Regions from separate parts of the Geobacter sp. SVR genome, predicted to be linked through region 2. Evidence: riboswitches for the same ligand, from Rfam matches in the RefSeq annotation. Region 2 holds a riboswitch; each other region holds the start of a gene.

Region 1 (4,719 bases), 930 kb from region 2:
GGTGATGATGTTGCGGGCCCGTGCCAGCCGCGCCACGGCAGCAAGATCGGTCACCTTGAGCAGCGGATTGGAGGGGGTTTCCAGGTAGATGCCCTTGGTTTCGGGGCGAATGGCGCCCTCGATGGCCTCCAGGCTGGTGGCGTCCACAAAGGTCGACGTGATCCCCAGCCGGGCAAAGATCCCGGTCAGCACGCGGTAGGCGCCGCCGTAGACATCGTCGCACACCACCAGATGATCGCCGGGAGAAAAGATCAGCAGAGTCGAAGAGATGGCAGCCATGCCCGAGGCAAAGGCAAAGCCGCGCGTGCCCCCCTCCAGCTCGGCTACCGCCTCCTCCAGCGCTTCACGGGAAGGGTTGTCGGAGCGGGCATAGTCGTACTTGCCGAAGTTGTCCACCGACTGCTGGCGGAAGGTGGAGGTCTGGTAGATCGGCATGCCCAGCGCGCCGGTGCGGGGATCGATGGTCTGGCCGCTGTGGATCAGCTTGGTGGCGAATTTCATAAAAACCTCCTTGACCTGTCTTCGCAATAGAGGACACACTCAAAATTCTATGCTGCCATCTTTAGCTCCTGCTGCTCAAACTGTTCAGGAGTGAGATAGCCAATCGCAGAGTGAATCCTCTTGCGGTTGTAGAAACCTTCGATGTAACGAAATATCCGGCTCTGTGCTTCTTGCCGGGTCGTGAAGGAGCAGTGGTAAATCAGTTCTCTCTTCAATGTGGAGAAAAAGGTCTCCGTAATTGCATTGTCATAGCAGCATCCGGTTCCGCTCATGCTTTGGATGCCAGCTGCTTTCCCGACCACGGCACGAAACCGTTTGCTGCAATATTGCGAACCACGATCCGTGTGAAAGATGAATCCTGGTGACGGCCGACGCCTGACTATCGCATTGGTAAGGGCAGCTATAACAAGATCATCCGTCATGCGTTTGTTCATGCTCCAGCCCACGATCCGGCGGGAGAATACATCGAGGACCACTGCCAAGTACAGCCAGCCCTGGACCGTTTCAATGTACGTTATGTCGCCGGTCCAGAGCCGATTGGGAGCGTCAGCGGAGAATTGACGCTTCACCAGATTGTCCGCTACAGGACGCTTGTGATCTGAATTCGTTGTAACCTTGAACTTCCGCGTCGTCTTGACTTTAAGGCCGTTTTCTCGCATCAGGCGCCAGATGCGGTTTTTACCGACGCGCCGCCCTAACTGCCGTAGGTTATGGGTAATCCGTTTCGCGCCATATGTTTTGTCGCTCTCTTCGAAGGCTGATTTGATCGTTGGCAACAACGCCTGGTCTTCGCGCTGCCGATTCGTTACTCGGCCGGCCGCATGGGCGTAGTACCAACTCCGAGTCACTCCCAGAACTCGGCACATCTCCTTCACTCCGAATTCGGAGCGGTGCTCGGTTATGAACCCGAATAACGATGCGGATCCGTTGAGAAGATGGCCACAGCTTTTTTTAGGATTTCACGCTCCCGACGGAGTTGCTCGTTCTCTTTGCGGAGTTGCTTAAGCTCTGCTTCGGCAGATATTTGACTGGCTATAGCCGGATCCTGCTGGTCACGGTGTTTCCGGATCCATCCTTTTAAGACTCCATGCGTGATCCCGAGACTGCTTTCAACTTCGCGAATGGTGCGGTTGTCTTCCAAAACCAGCTTCACCGCTTCAGCTTTAAACTCGGCATCGTATTTTCGGTTCATTCTCATGACACACCCTCCTGGTCCGTTAGGATATAAGGTGTGTCCTCAAATGTGAAGATAGCTCACTCTGGGTTTTTCTCCCCCCTTTGAGAAAGGGGGGCAGGGGGGGATTTCGCCTCTGATTGTTCCTCCGTCGAAATCCCCCTGAATCCCCCTTTATCAAAGGGGGACTTGACTTCTTACGCCTCGAAGGCCTGGCGCAGGTCCTCGATCAGGTCCTCGGCGTCCTCGATGCCGACCGAAAGCCTCAGCAGCACGTCGTTGATCCCCAGCCGGGCACGCAGGTCGGGCGGGATGTCGGCGTGGGTCTGCACCTCGGGGAAGGTCATCAGGCTCTCGACCCCTCCCAGGCTTTCGGCAAAGGAGATCAACTGCGTCTTCAACAGCAACTGCTCCACCAGGGAATGGCTGTCGACCTCGAAGGCAATCATGGCGCCGAAACCGCGCACGTCGCGCTGCATCAGCTCGTGGTGCGGATGCTCTGGCAAGCCGGGATAGAATACCCGGGTAACGCGGGGGTGCTGCTTCAGCCAGTGGGCAATGGCCAGGGCATTGTGCTGGTGGCGGTCCAGGCGCACCGCCAGGGTCTTCATGCCCCTGATCACCAGCCAAGCGTCCTGCGGCCCCAGCACCGCACCGGCGGCGTTCTGATGGAAATAAACCTGCTCGGCCAACTGCGGATCCTTGACCACCACCAGTCCCGCCACGGTGTCGTTGTGGCCGGCCAGGTATTTGGTGGCGCTGTACACGGTGATGTCGGCCCCCAGGTCCAGGGGGCGTTGCAGATAGGGGGTCAGGAATGTATTGTCGGCGATCAGCAGCAGACCGTGCTGTTGGCAGAGGTCTGACAGGGCCGGCAGGTCGGCGAATTTCAGCAAGGGGTTGGTGAGGGTTTCCACGAAAACGGCCCGGGTGGCGTGTGTGACAGCGGCCCGTACGGCTTCGATGTCACTGGTGTCCACATAGGTGAAGGTCAGGCCGAACTGGTTGAAGACCCGGTCGAACAGACGGCAGGTCCCGCCGTACAGGTCCTCGGTCACCACCAGGTGATCGCCGCTCTTGAAGAGCAGCAGCAGGTTGGTGATGGCGGCCATGCCCGATGCATAGGCAAAGCCGCGCGCCCCGTTGTCCAGCCGGGCGATGCCCTCTTCCAGGGCCATGCGGGTCGGGTTGCCCGAACGGCTGTAGTCGAAACCGGTGCTCTGTCCCAATCCCGGATGCCGGAAAGTGGCGGTCTGGTAAATCGGCACGGTCACAGCCCCGGTGCGCGTGTCCCATTCAAGTCCGATCTGAACTGCCTGAGTGCTGATGTTCATCTGTTCCTCCCACAATGAAAAAATCCCCTTCCGGGGTGCGGAAGAGGATTCCTCGAGAGGTATCGTCTCTTCCTTATCTCCCGGGATCGTCGATCCCGCTGGAATTGGCACCTTCCCCGACGGGAGGTTGCCGCGACATCACAGGGCCAGTCCCTCAGTCGCTCTCGATAAGAAATGTATGTGAACTGCTTTGGTTCTGTAAGACCGGGTCAGGCTAGCATTAGTCTCTCGGCACTGTCAACAGGATAAATGGCGCTTCATGCGGAACCTGGCCGGATCAGACCCGCAGCTTTCGGTGCGGGGGACTGTCACTCCTGAGGCTGGATAGTCTGTCTGAAGAGTTCCAGCTCCGCGGTCAGCTTTTCCAGCAGGGCCGCAGTACCGGAATCACCGAAGGGATCTTCCAATTCGTTCAGTTCAGTTGCCAGATGGAGGATGCGGATCGCACCGATGTTGGCGGCAGCTCCCTTGATGGTGTGCGACTGGCGATGGATTTCTTCGGCATTTGCCGCTGCCAGCGCGGCATGCAGATGTTCGATGGCGGTCGTGGCGGTATTCAGGAACAGGCCGGTAAAGACGGGCAGCATCTCGGTCTTGCCGCAGAGCCGGTCCACCAGTCCTTCCCGGTCGAATACCGGCTGCTCTCCGGCCGCACCCGGGCCCGGTCCGGGCGCAGACGACGAAAGGGCGTCGCCGGTGAGGCGGGTAATGGTGGCAATGATCGCATCCTGTTTGAGCGGCTTGGGAATGAAGTCGTCCATGCCGGCTTCCTGGCATTTCTGCTGGCTGTCATCGACCGTGCAGGCGGTCATGGCAACGATCGGGATGCGGCTGCCGCGGCCACGCCGCCGTTCCTCGTCCCGGATGGCGCGGGTGGCCTGAAAACCGTCCATAACCGGCATGTGCAGGTCCATGAAGATGATGTCGATGTGCCCGTCGAGAAAGCATTGCAGCGCCTCGGCGCCGTTGGCGGCCATGCTTACCTGGTGGCCGCACCGCTCCAGGGTGATCCGGGCCACTTCCCGGTTGATCTCCACATCATCCACCAGCAGCACGCGGCGGACGGGAGGGGCAGCGCGCCGTGACATGGCCCGCGCGATGGCGGCCGCAATTTCGCCGCGCTTAATCGGTTTGGAGATGTAATCGTCCATGCCGGAAGCGAGGCATTTCTCGGCGTCCCCCTTCAGGGCAAAGGCGGTCATCGCAATGATCGGGATCTGCTGGCCACGTTCATGGCTGCGTATGTGGGCGGTCGCGGTGTAGCCGTCCATTTCCGGCATCTGGATGTCCATCAGGATCAGGTCGAAAGGCTGTTTCTGCCAGGTGTCCAGCGCCTCTTTGCCGTTGGAGGCAAAGGTGACCCGGTGCCCCATCTTTTCCAGTATCAGGCCGGCCACCTGCTGGTTGACGTCCACATCCTCGGCCAGCAGAATTTTCAGCGAACGTCCCTGCTGCTCGGGCTGTTGCGGTGTTTCGGCAGGCAGGGCCGCGACTCCATCGACCGGAATTTCCACGGGCAGCTGCAGCATAAAGGTGCTGCCGACCCCTTCCCGGCTGTCGACGTGGATGCTGCCCCCCATGAGTTGCGCCAGGCGCTCGCAGATCGCCAGTCCCAGTCCGGTGCCGCCGAAGGCCCGCGTGGTCGAGGTGTCCGCCTGGGTAAAAGGCTGGAAAATCCGGCTGAAGACCTCGGAGGGTATGCCGATGCCG
Region 2 (4,719 bases):
ACATGGCCTTGAGCGACCCGACGAAAAACTGGTTTAACAGCAGGGTCTCGATGAAATCGTCACTGTGGTGCCCCAGAGCAAGCTTATTGCATCCGAACCTGTCGGCCAGGCCGTACAGGACTCCGCGCTTGAGCCGGGCGCAAAATGAGCAGTACGAGGAACCTTCCCGTCGTTTTTCGGATATGATTTCGAAATGATTGGTTTTTTCGATGTGGCAACGAATGCCGAGCGACGTGACGAATGACTCGATAATATCGGTGCGAAAGCCGCGATAGCCCGAATCGACCGTCAGCGCGACAATTTCGAAATCGACCGGAGCCCGCCTCCGAAGCTCGTCCAAAAGCAGCAGCAGCGTGTAGGAATCCTTTCCGCCGGACACTGCCACCGCCACCCGGTCACCCTCTTCGATCAATGAAAAATCAGCTACTGCCCGGCCCACTTCGTGCCGAAATTTTCTAAATAGCCGGTTTTCCTTCAGATTGTCGCGTACAAAAGCCATCGTGTGATCTACTTCCTTTTCGTCTCGGAAGCCTGCTGCAGGAACGAACGAACCAGGGGAGCAAAGGTCTCGTGTTCCAGCAGAAAGGCATCATGCCCGTAGGCAGAAGATATGAGGTGATATTCGACCGGCTTGCCAAGATTTTGCAGGCAGGTGACCATCTCCTCGGTCTGGTAGGGGGGATAGAGCCAGTCGGAGGTGAAGGCGAAGAACTGCAAGGGCGCCGTGACCGTGCCGAAGGCCTCGGCCATTGACTCGCAGCCCCAAGCCACATCGTAGAGATCCAGTGCCTTGGCCAGATAGAGAAACGAATTGGCATCGAATCGGTCGACGAAGCTATAGCCGTTGTAGCTCAGGTAACGCTCCACCTCGAACTGTCCGAAAAAGTCGAACTGACCGTCCTTGGCGGAGAATCGCCGGCCGAATTTGGCATGCATCGACTCGTCGGACAGAAACGTGATGTGCCCAACGCCACGGGCCAGCGCCAACCCATCCTTGGGATTGTGCTTGTACTCCCCCTTGCGCCAGGTGGGATCGTTGAAAATGGCCCAACGCGACACGGCGTTGAGGGCAATCGCCTGTGGCGATGGATGCGGGGTAGCGGCCAGCACGACGGCCGAGGCGATCCTGTCGGGATACTGGGTCGCCCACTCCAGTGCCTGCATCCCTCCCATGCTGCCCCCCATCACGCACAGGAGCCGCTCAATCCCCAGCGCATCGATCAGCAGAGTCTGGGCCCGCACCATGTCGCGCACCGTAACCACAGGAAAACCGAGATTGTAGCGTTTCGAGGTTTTGGGATTGATCGAAGTGGGACCGGTGGAGCCGTAACAGGAGCCGATCACGTTGGAGCAGATCACAAAGTAGCGGTCAGTGTCCAGCAGCCGCCCCGGACCGACGATAGCGTCCCACCAGCCCGGCTTGGCATCTTCGGGCCTGTGTTTGCCTGCCAGATGGGCGTTGCCGGTCCAGGCATGCTCCACCAGAATAGCGTTGGAGGCGGTCGCATTGAGCGTACCGTAGGTTTCGTAGGCCAGGGTGATGGGGGCCAGGATACGTCCGCTGTCCAGCTTGATGCCGTTTTCAAAAGTGGCTGAGAGTTCCTCGACAATGCCTACGGACATAAAAAAGCCCCTTCTTGTAGGGAAGAAAGGGGCTGAACGTGACCTGGTTACAGCGCACCTCTCATCTTTGCCTTTCGGCAGGAATTAGCACCTGACGCCATATGGCCGGTTGCTGTGGCTTCACAGGGCCTTTCCCTCCACCACTCTCGATAAGCAGGTTTTGTGGCGAAACTATACGAAAGGACACCTTTTTTGTCAATATAATACCGTCAGCCCCGGGCGGCTTGGTTGTTCTCAAATTGTCTGGCAAACCACCCTGCCATCTGCTATAACGTCTCTGAAAAAAACTCTGTCCCGACGCTCATTTGAAGGAGATCGACATGAAAAAACTGCTGTTCCTGCTGCCGTTTCTGCTCCTGGCCTTCGGCTGTGCCCGCAATCATCTCAACGTTCCGGCCGACAGCTTCACGGAAAAGGTAAAAGTGCTGGGTGTGGTACCGATCATCGTGGATACCGGATCGGACATCAGACATCCGCAGAAGGATCAGTTGATCTCCCTCGTCACGGAGATGAACCGCAGATACGAGCAGCAGTTCGTCCGCAGGCTGAAAACCACCGGCAACTTCTACACGGTTGCACTGATGGACGGCAATGCCCAGGAGATTTTCAGCAATCTCCTGTTCCGGCGGGAAAAACGGGATGACGCTGCCATCCAATACAACAAGTATTTCTGGAAAAACGAAGAGCTGCGGAATTATCTCCGCAAGAACAGCCTGGACGCGGTCATGATAATCATCATCAGCGGCTTGGCTAAAAACGACAAGATTTATTCCAACACGCTGATGTCCTCGCTGACGGGCGAATACAATTACCTGGTCATGACGGCGCAAATATTGGATGGCGCCGGTACGATCCTGTGGGAATATCCCAATTTCCGCGGCCACATTCTCAGCTATGAACCGATGATCGGACTGCAGTATCCCGATTTCAGCGAGGCCGAGGCAAACCTCTCCACCAAGGCGGAAATCAAGTTCAAGACGCTGGATGGGCTGCGGCGCAAGCTTGAGGAGAGACGTAAAGATTACCTGCTGCGGGAAACCAACGAGACCACCGTTTATGGCAAGCAGTTCGACGAAATGCTCTCTTTTTTGCATTTTGATCCCGAAAAGGAGCAAAAGGAGTCGGCCCGGGCATTGCCCACCCCTCCGGCGGAGCGGCCGAAGGTCGAATCACAGACGCCTGTCGCCCCTGCGGCGGTTGAGAAGCCACTGGCGCCGGTTTCGGCCGTCCCTGTCGTTGCTCCTGCCGTGGCGCCAGCAGCTCCCCTCCCCGGCAAGACGCAGGGATTCGAAACCATTAAGCCGAGCTCGGAAGAAATCGTGCCCGCATCCGGTAAGGTCTATTAAGAAAAACCGTGCAGAGCGCAAAAAAAGACGCCCTCCCTTCCGGGGGGGCGTCTTTTTCTGTTGTGAGCTCGTGATTCAGGGGCGCCGGACGATCATCAGCGAAAGATAGTCCGGGGAATGGGCCGCCATTTCGGAGATGTCACGGATTACCTTCTGACGTTTGCCGCCAGCACGTTCGATGAACACCGTACTGCCGGAACGGCCGGTCTGCCTCAGCAGCTCCAGGATCTCGGCAAAGAGCGGCCTGACCTTCAGCAACACCACAGTCTCGTACTTTGCCATCGCCTCGCAGATGGCTTCCACCCCAGCCGTGGCAGGCACGATGGCCAACCGTTCGTCCCCCTCGGCCAGAGGCACGGCAGCCACGGCAGCGGCGGTCATGATGCTGGATATGCCCGGCACGATTTCGACGGGAAGCTGCGGATAGTGCTCGCGAACGATGCGCAGCAGATAGATAAAGGTCGAATAGAGCAGCGGATCCCCTATCGTAATGAAGGCCACGTCCCTGCCTGCTGCCACCTGTTCGGCGATCCGGACTGCGGCCGCCTGCCAGGCCGGGATCAGTTGCTCCGGGTCGGAGGTCATGGGAAACTGGTGAATCACTATTTCCTGGCGCTGCTCATCCAGAAACCCACGGACCGTCTCCAGGGCCACGCTGCTTTCGCCCGGCCTGGAAACCGGCGCCAGCACCACGTCAGCCTGGCGCAGGATGCGTTCCGCCTTTCTGGTCACAAGTTCAGGATCGCCGGGTCCGACACCGACAGCGTAAAACGTCGGCATCTATACGTTCTCCTTCCAGGCGGCAATCACGTAGACCGGATTCTGGGCCTCGAACAGCTTGTATTCGGTCAAACGGCGCGTCTTGGCAATGTTGACGCAGGTGGCTTCCACCGTGTAGCCGTGATCCTCAAGGAACTCCACCGCCTTGGTAAGGGTATCCAGGGTCACGGCGTTGAGCACGATGATGCCGTCCTGCTTGAGGCGTTTGTCCACCGCGTCTATGATCTCTTCCAATTGGCCGCCTGCTCCACCGATGAAGACACGGTCGGGATCCGGCAGATCCTCCAGCCCTTCCGGCGCCTGGGCCTCGATCAGCTTCACGTTGCGGGCACAGAACTTCTTCAGATTCTCGTTGATGAAGCCGACACACTGCTGATTGCGCTCCACGGCAAAAATGCGGCCATTGGGCATCAGATTGGAGGCCTCGATAGAAACCGAGCAGCTGCCGGCACCGATATCCCATAGAATCAGATCGTCCTGCAACTGAAGCTTGGCCAGGGTCACCGCGCGCACCTCCTGCTTGGTGATCAGCTTCTTGGAGGTCTGGAATTCCTCGTCGTCGATACCGATCAGGGGGTACTGGATCAGGTTCGGTTCGTATGTCTTGATCAGGATCAGGATGTTCAGATCGGAAGGCTTCGATTCCAACAAACCACGCAAATCGCTGCGGGTGAACTTCTCGGCCGGCATGCCCAGGTCCTCGCACAGCCATGCTTCATAGCCCTCGGCGCCGCGTTCGATCAGTTCGGCCGCGATGGCAGCCGGCGTATTGACCTTGTCGGTGAGCACGCAGGCCTTCTCGGCCGCGACGATCTTGTCCACCGCCGCATGCATGCCCCGTCCATGCACCGACACGAAAATCGCATCATCCCAGGGTTCCTTGATACGCGAAAAAGCATACTGCATGCTGGTGACATTGGTGAATATCTCGATGCGGTCTTTCGGAAGATTACGCAGCAGGAACCGGGAA
Region 3 (4,719 bases), 2.3 Mb from region 2:
AGCCGGTCTGGAAGCGGCGGACGCGGGGAAGATCCTCTTTAACGGCGAAGACACAACGGAACGCCATGTGCGCGAAAGGCGGGTCGGCTTCGTATTCCAGCACTACGCGCTGTTCCGGCACATGACCGTATTCGAGAACGTGGCTTTCGGACTGAGGGTCAGGCCGCGCTCCACGCGCCCCTCCAACGCGGAGATCAAGGAGCGGGTCATGGCACTGCTCAGGCTGGTGCAGTTGGAGGCTATGGCAGGCCGCTATCCGTCGCAATTGTCCGGGGGGCAACGCCAGCGCATTGCCCTGGCGCGTGCCCTGGCGGTGGAGCCGCAGGTGCTGCTGCTGGACGAACCTTTCGGCGCTCTTGATGCCCAGGTGCGTGCCGAGCTGCGGCGCTGGCTGCGACGGCTGCACGATGAGATCCACGTTACCAGTGTATTCGTCACCCACGATCAGGAAGAGGCTCTGGAGGTGGCCGACCGGATCGTCGTGATGGATCAGGGGCGCATCGTGCAATCCGGCACCCCGGACGAGGTCTACGAGCATCCGGCCAGCCCCTTTGTGCTCAACTTTCTCGGCAACGTCAACCTGTTCCGGGGGCGGGTGCACCAGGGGCAGGCCACCGTGGGGGGCATTCAGCTCGAAGCGCCGGAGCATGCCGGCACCGAGGACGCTCCGGCCCTCGCCTTTGTCCGTTCCCATGATCTGGAGATCGATCGCAACCCTTCCAATACAAGCGCCATGAAAGCCGAAGTGAGCCATATCCAGAAGCTCGGGCCCGCTGTCCGCGTGACGCTCGTCCTCGAAAACGGCGAATTCCTCGAGGCGGAGCTGACCAGGGAGCAGTATCGGAACCAGGAGCTGCAACAGGGGGAATCGGTGTACGTCAGGCCGCGTCAGGTACGGGTATTTGTGGAGGATTACCAGGATTACCAGATCTGACGCCGGAATGCCGGGGACGGTGCGGACCGAAGGAGACTGCATGATACGGGGCGGGACCAGAAGCATCGCGATCTATGGCAGGAACGGAGTCGGCAAAACCGTTGTCAGCACCAATCTGAGCACCGCACTCTCCCTGGCCGGCTATCGGGTGCTGCTGATCGGCTGTGGAAGCACTGCCGGTTCGCTCATGCCGTCCCCTGCGGATGTCCCTGTTCCCACGTTGCTCGGGCTCATGCGGAGGCATCCCGGCGTCTCCCCTGCGGAGGCACTGTGGGAAAGCTACGCAGGGTTGTTCCGCCTGGAAACCGGCCTTTCCCCTGAGGGGGGTGCTGGTCCGGACATGTCGGTCACGGCGGCTACCCGGCGCATCGCCGAGTCGGGGCTGTTCGAAGAGCTGAAGCTGGATTACGTCATCTACAACGTGCAGGGTGACGAGGCTGGCGGCGGTTTCACCGTCCCGGTACGACAAGGTTTTTTTCAAAGCATCTTTACCGTCATGTCGGCGGAGCTCAACTCGGTCAGGGCCACCAATTCCCTGTTCGAGCAGATCCGGCAGCATTCGGGCAACGGATCGGCGCGGGCAGGGGGGATCATCGCCAACCTGGTGGATGCGCCTTTCGGCCGTGAGCTGATCGACGATTACGCCTCCAGGACCACTATCGGCGTGCTGGCATACATCCCGCGCATCCTTGCGGTCGGGAAAAAGGAAGCTCCGGAAAGGACGGTCTTTGAGTCCCTCTCCGATTCTCACCAGGCTGAGTTGTTCAGCAGTCTGGCCCTGAAGATCGTAACCAACCTGGAAACACGAATTCCACATCCCCTTGGACCGGATGAGCTCTGGCGTTTCTCGCTCGGATGGAATACACGCTTCGTTGAGATGGAAACCGGTGAAGGAGCAGGTGCCGGCATCTAAACGAGCAAACCGGCTCGTCCGTCCCCCTTTTTTTAATTTGTCTATCAAATCCATAGATAAATAAAATTTGTTGTTGACACATTTTGTGTGCTTTGTTATAAGTGCCTTCACAACCGAATAGGTACCCTTGCTTTATCGAGAGTGGTGGAGGGAAAGGCCCTGCGAAGCCACAGCAACCGGTTCTTCGGAGCGTCAGGTGCTAATTCCTGCCGTAACAGGCAAAGATGAGGTGGGGTCACGGGGATCCTGCCCCTTGACATCCATCCCATCTATCTCTAGATGGGATTTTTTTTTGCGCGGCGCTCGCCGTGGAAAGTCGGGGAGGGAGGATAAACATGGAAAAGACGCTTCGCTTCGATTCGCTGCTCGTGCACGGGGGGCTGGAGGCCGGTCCGGCCGGTGCCACCTCGGTACCGATCGTGCAGTCGAGCTCCTTTGCATACAAGAGCGCCGAAGAGCTGGAGGACGTGTTCCGCGGCCGGGCCGTCGGGCAGGTGTACACTCGCATCGGCAACCCGACCACCGAGTCGCTGGAGCGCCGGCTGGCGCTTCTCGACGGTGGTGTGGCCGCCATTGCCACCGCCTCGGGCATGGCTGCCATCACCACAGCGGTGCTGACCATCCTGCGGGCAGGGGATGAGATCCTGTCATCCTCGTCCCTGTTCGGCGGCACCTTTTCGCTCTTCCGCGACACCCTCTCCAATTACGGCATCACCGCCCGCTTCGTCAATCCGCTGGACCTGGAGGCGGTCAGGGCAGGGGTGAACGAACGCACCCGGCTGCTGTTCGTGGAGACCATCGGCAATCCCAAACTGGACGTGCCCGATATCCCGGCACTGGCCGCCATTGCCCATGAGGCGGGACTGCCCCTGATGGTGGATGCCACGGTCACTACCCCTTATCTGGCCAACGGGGCCGCTCTGGGAGCGGATATCGTGATCCACTCCACCAGCAAGTACATCAACGGCAGTGGCACCTCCATCGGTGGCGTGATCATCGATCGCGGGAGCTTTGACTGGGACAGCCCTGCATTTCCCCACTTCGAGCAGTTCCATAAGAAATACCGCGCCTTTGCCTTCAGTGCCCGGGCCCGCAAGCTGGTGCACAAGGATGTGGGGGCCTGCGCTGCGCCGATGAATTCCTTCCTGCTGACCGAAGGTATCCAGACCCTGGCGCTGCGGATGGACCGCCATTGTGAAAACGCACTGAAACTGGCCCGCTTCCTGAGCAACCACAACAAGGTCAGCTGGGTCAATTATCCCGGACTGGAGGACTCGCCGCAGCACGAAGTGGCCAGCCGTCTGTACGGCGGCCGATACGGCGGTCTGCTGACCTTCGGTACCGGGGACAAGGCCTCGGCCTTCCGGGTGATCAACGGGCTCAGACTGGCCAAGAACCTGGCCAACATCGGTGATGCCAAAACCCTGGTGATCCATCCCGCCAGCACGATCTGCTGCGACTACAGCCCGGAGGAAAAGGGGCTGATGGGGGTGACCGAAGACTTGATCCGCGTCTCGGTCGGCATCGAGGATGGCGAGGATATTGTCGAAGACTTCAAACGGGCGCTGGACGGGTTATAAAACCAGGTTGAGGTTAAGGCTAAGGTTAAGATTTTTTCTCAACCTCAACCTGATTTCTACACAGGAGAAATCACCATGCAGATTACCATCAACGGCAAAGAGACCACTGTTCCCGAGAATTCCGAGCGCACCATCGACAGTCTGCTGGAGGAACTGGACGTTTCCCAGCGCCTGTATGTCACGGTGGAGCTGAACGGCGAGATCATCGACCGTGAGGCCTATGCAACGACGCCGGTCAAGGGGGGAGATGCCTTCGAATTCCTCTATTTCATGGGAGGCGGCAGCGCGACCTTTCCGCACTCGCGGCAGTGATCTTCGGGATTCCCCGTGCAGAGTGCAACCCGGCACGCTGCCGCGTTATTCCTCAATCGCCGTGACCGTGCGACAATTCCGTGCGAATTGGGCAGCGAAGGCTGCCCGCCGGGTGAGGCCAAAGGGCCGAATCGAAAGTTCACGTTTCCGAAAGGAGTTTTTGATGCTGACCGAAGAACAGATCGAACGCTATTCCCGCCACATCATCCTCAAGGAGGTGGGGGGCAAAGGCCAGCAGAAGCTTTTCGACGGCCGGGTGCTGATCATCGGCGCCGGCGGTCTGGGGGCCCCGATCGCCCTGTATCTGGCAGCGGCCGGGGTCGGTACCATCGGCATTGCCGATGCGGACGAGGTCGATCTCTCCAACCTGCAACGCCAGGTGATCCATTTTACGCCGGACGTGGGCAAGCCCAAGGTGGAGTCAGCCCGGGAAAAGATGCTGGCCATCAACCCGGAACTGCAGGTCAGGACCTATCAGGAATGGATCAGCGCCGCCAACATCATGGAGATCATCCGTGACTATGACTTCGTGATCGACGGCACCGACAATTTCGCCGCAAAATTCCTGATCAACGACGCCTGCGTGCTGGCCGGCAAACCCTATTCCCACGGCGGCATCCTGCAGTTCGACGGTCAGACCATCACGGTCAGGCCGGGCGAGTCGGCTTGCTACCGCTGCATTTTCCCGGAACCGCCCCCCAAGGAGGCCATTCCGACCTGTTCCCAGGCAGGGGTGATCGGCGTGCTGCCCGGCGTGCTCGGCACCATTCAGGCTACCGAAGCGATCAAATTCCTGCTGGGCAAGGGTGAACTGCTGACCGACCGGCTGCTGACCTACAATGCTCTGCGGATGAAGTTCCGCGAAGTGCCGCTCAAACGCAAGGCCACCTGTCCGGTCTGCGGCGAAAACCCGACCATCACCGAAGCCAAGGATGAGCTGGATGCACTGACGGTCTGCGACCTGAAGACGTCCTGAAAAG

The links. Region 2 has a riboswitch for S-adenosylmethionine ahead of GSVR_RS19990 (homoserine O-acetyltransferase). Riboswitches for the same ligand answer to the same signal wherever they lie in the genome.
Region 1: it holds a riboswitch for S-adenosylmethionine, as region 2 does, so the genes downstream of both, GSVR_RS15710 (PLP-dependent aspartate aminotransferase family protein) here and GSVR_RS19990 (homoserine O-acetyltransferase) in region 2, are expected to answer to the same signal.
Region 3: it holds a riboswitch for S-adenosylmethionine, as region 2 does, so the genes downstream of both, GSVR_RS08455 (O-acetylhomoserine aminocarboxypropyltransferase/cysteine synthase family protein) here and GSVR_RS19990 (homoserine O-acetyltransferase) in region 2, are expected to answer to the same signal.

The regions. Positions count from the first base shown of each region.
Region 1 is NZ_AP024469.1:3,340,819-3,345,537, reverse strand. Features, by position in the region: gene GSVR_RS15725 (PLP-dependent aspartate aminotransferase family protein) at 1-501, opposite strand, end outside; gene GSVR_RS15720 (IS3 family transposase) at 549-1,403, opposite strand; gene GSVR_RS15715 (transposase) at 1,400-1,699, opposite strand; gene GSVR_RS15710 (PLP-dependent aspartate aminotransferase family protein) at 1,873-3,009, opposite strand; SAM riboswitch class I at 3,080-3,183, opposite strand; gene GSVR_RS15705 (response regulator) at 3,318-4,719, opposite strand, start outside.
Region 2 is NZ_AP024469.1:4,269,602-4,274,320, forward strand. Features, by position in the region: gene ttcA (tRNA 2-thiocytidine(32) synthetase TtcA) at 1-499, opposite strand, end outside; gene GSVR_RS19990 (homoserine O-acetyltransferase) at 508-1,623, opposite strand; SAM riboswitch class I at 1,682-1,779, opposite strand; gene GSVR_RS19995 (hypothetical protein) at 1,944-2,969, shown strand; gene cobI (precorrin-2 C(20)-methyltransferase) at 3,045-3,749, opposite strand; gene cbiE (precorrin-6y C5,15-methyltransferase (decarboxylating) subunit CbiE) at 3,750-4,719, opposite strand, start outside.
Region 3 is NZ_AP024469.1:1,826,722-1,831,440, forward strand. Features, by position in the region: gene GSVR_RS08445 (sulfate/molybdate ABC transporter ATP-binding protein) at 1-934, shown strand, start outside; gene GSVR_RS08450 (hypothetical protein) at 975-1,847, shown strand; SAM riboswitch class I at 1,977-2,078, shown strand; gene GSVR_RS08455 (O-acetylhomoserine aminocarboxypropyltransferase/cysteine synthase family protein) at 2,183-3,427, shown strand; gene thiS (sulfur carrier protein ThiS) at 3,503-3,739, shown strand; gene GSVR_RS08465 (molybdopterin-synthase adenylyltransferase MoeB) at 3,903-4,715, shown strand.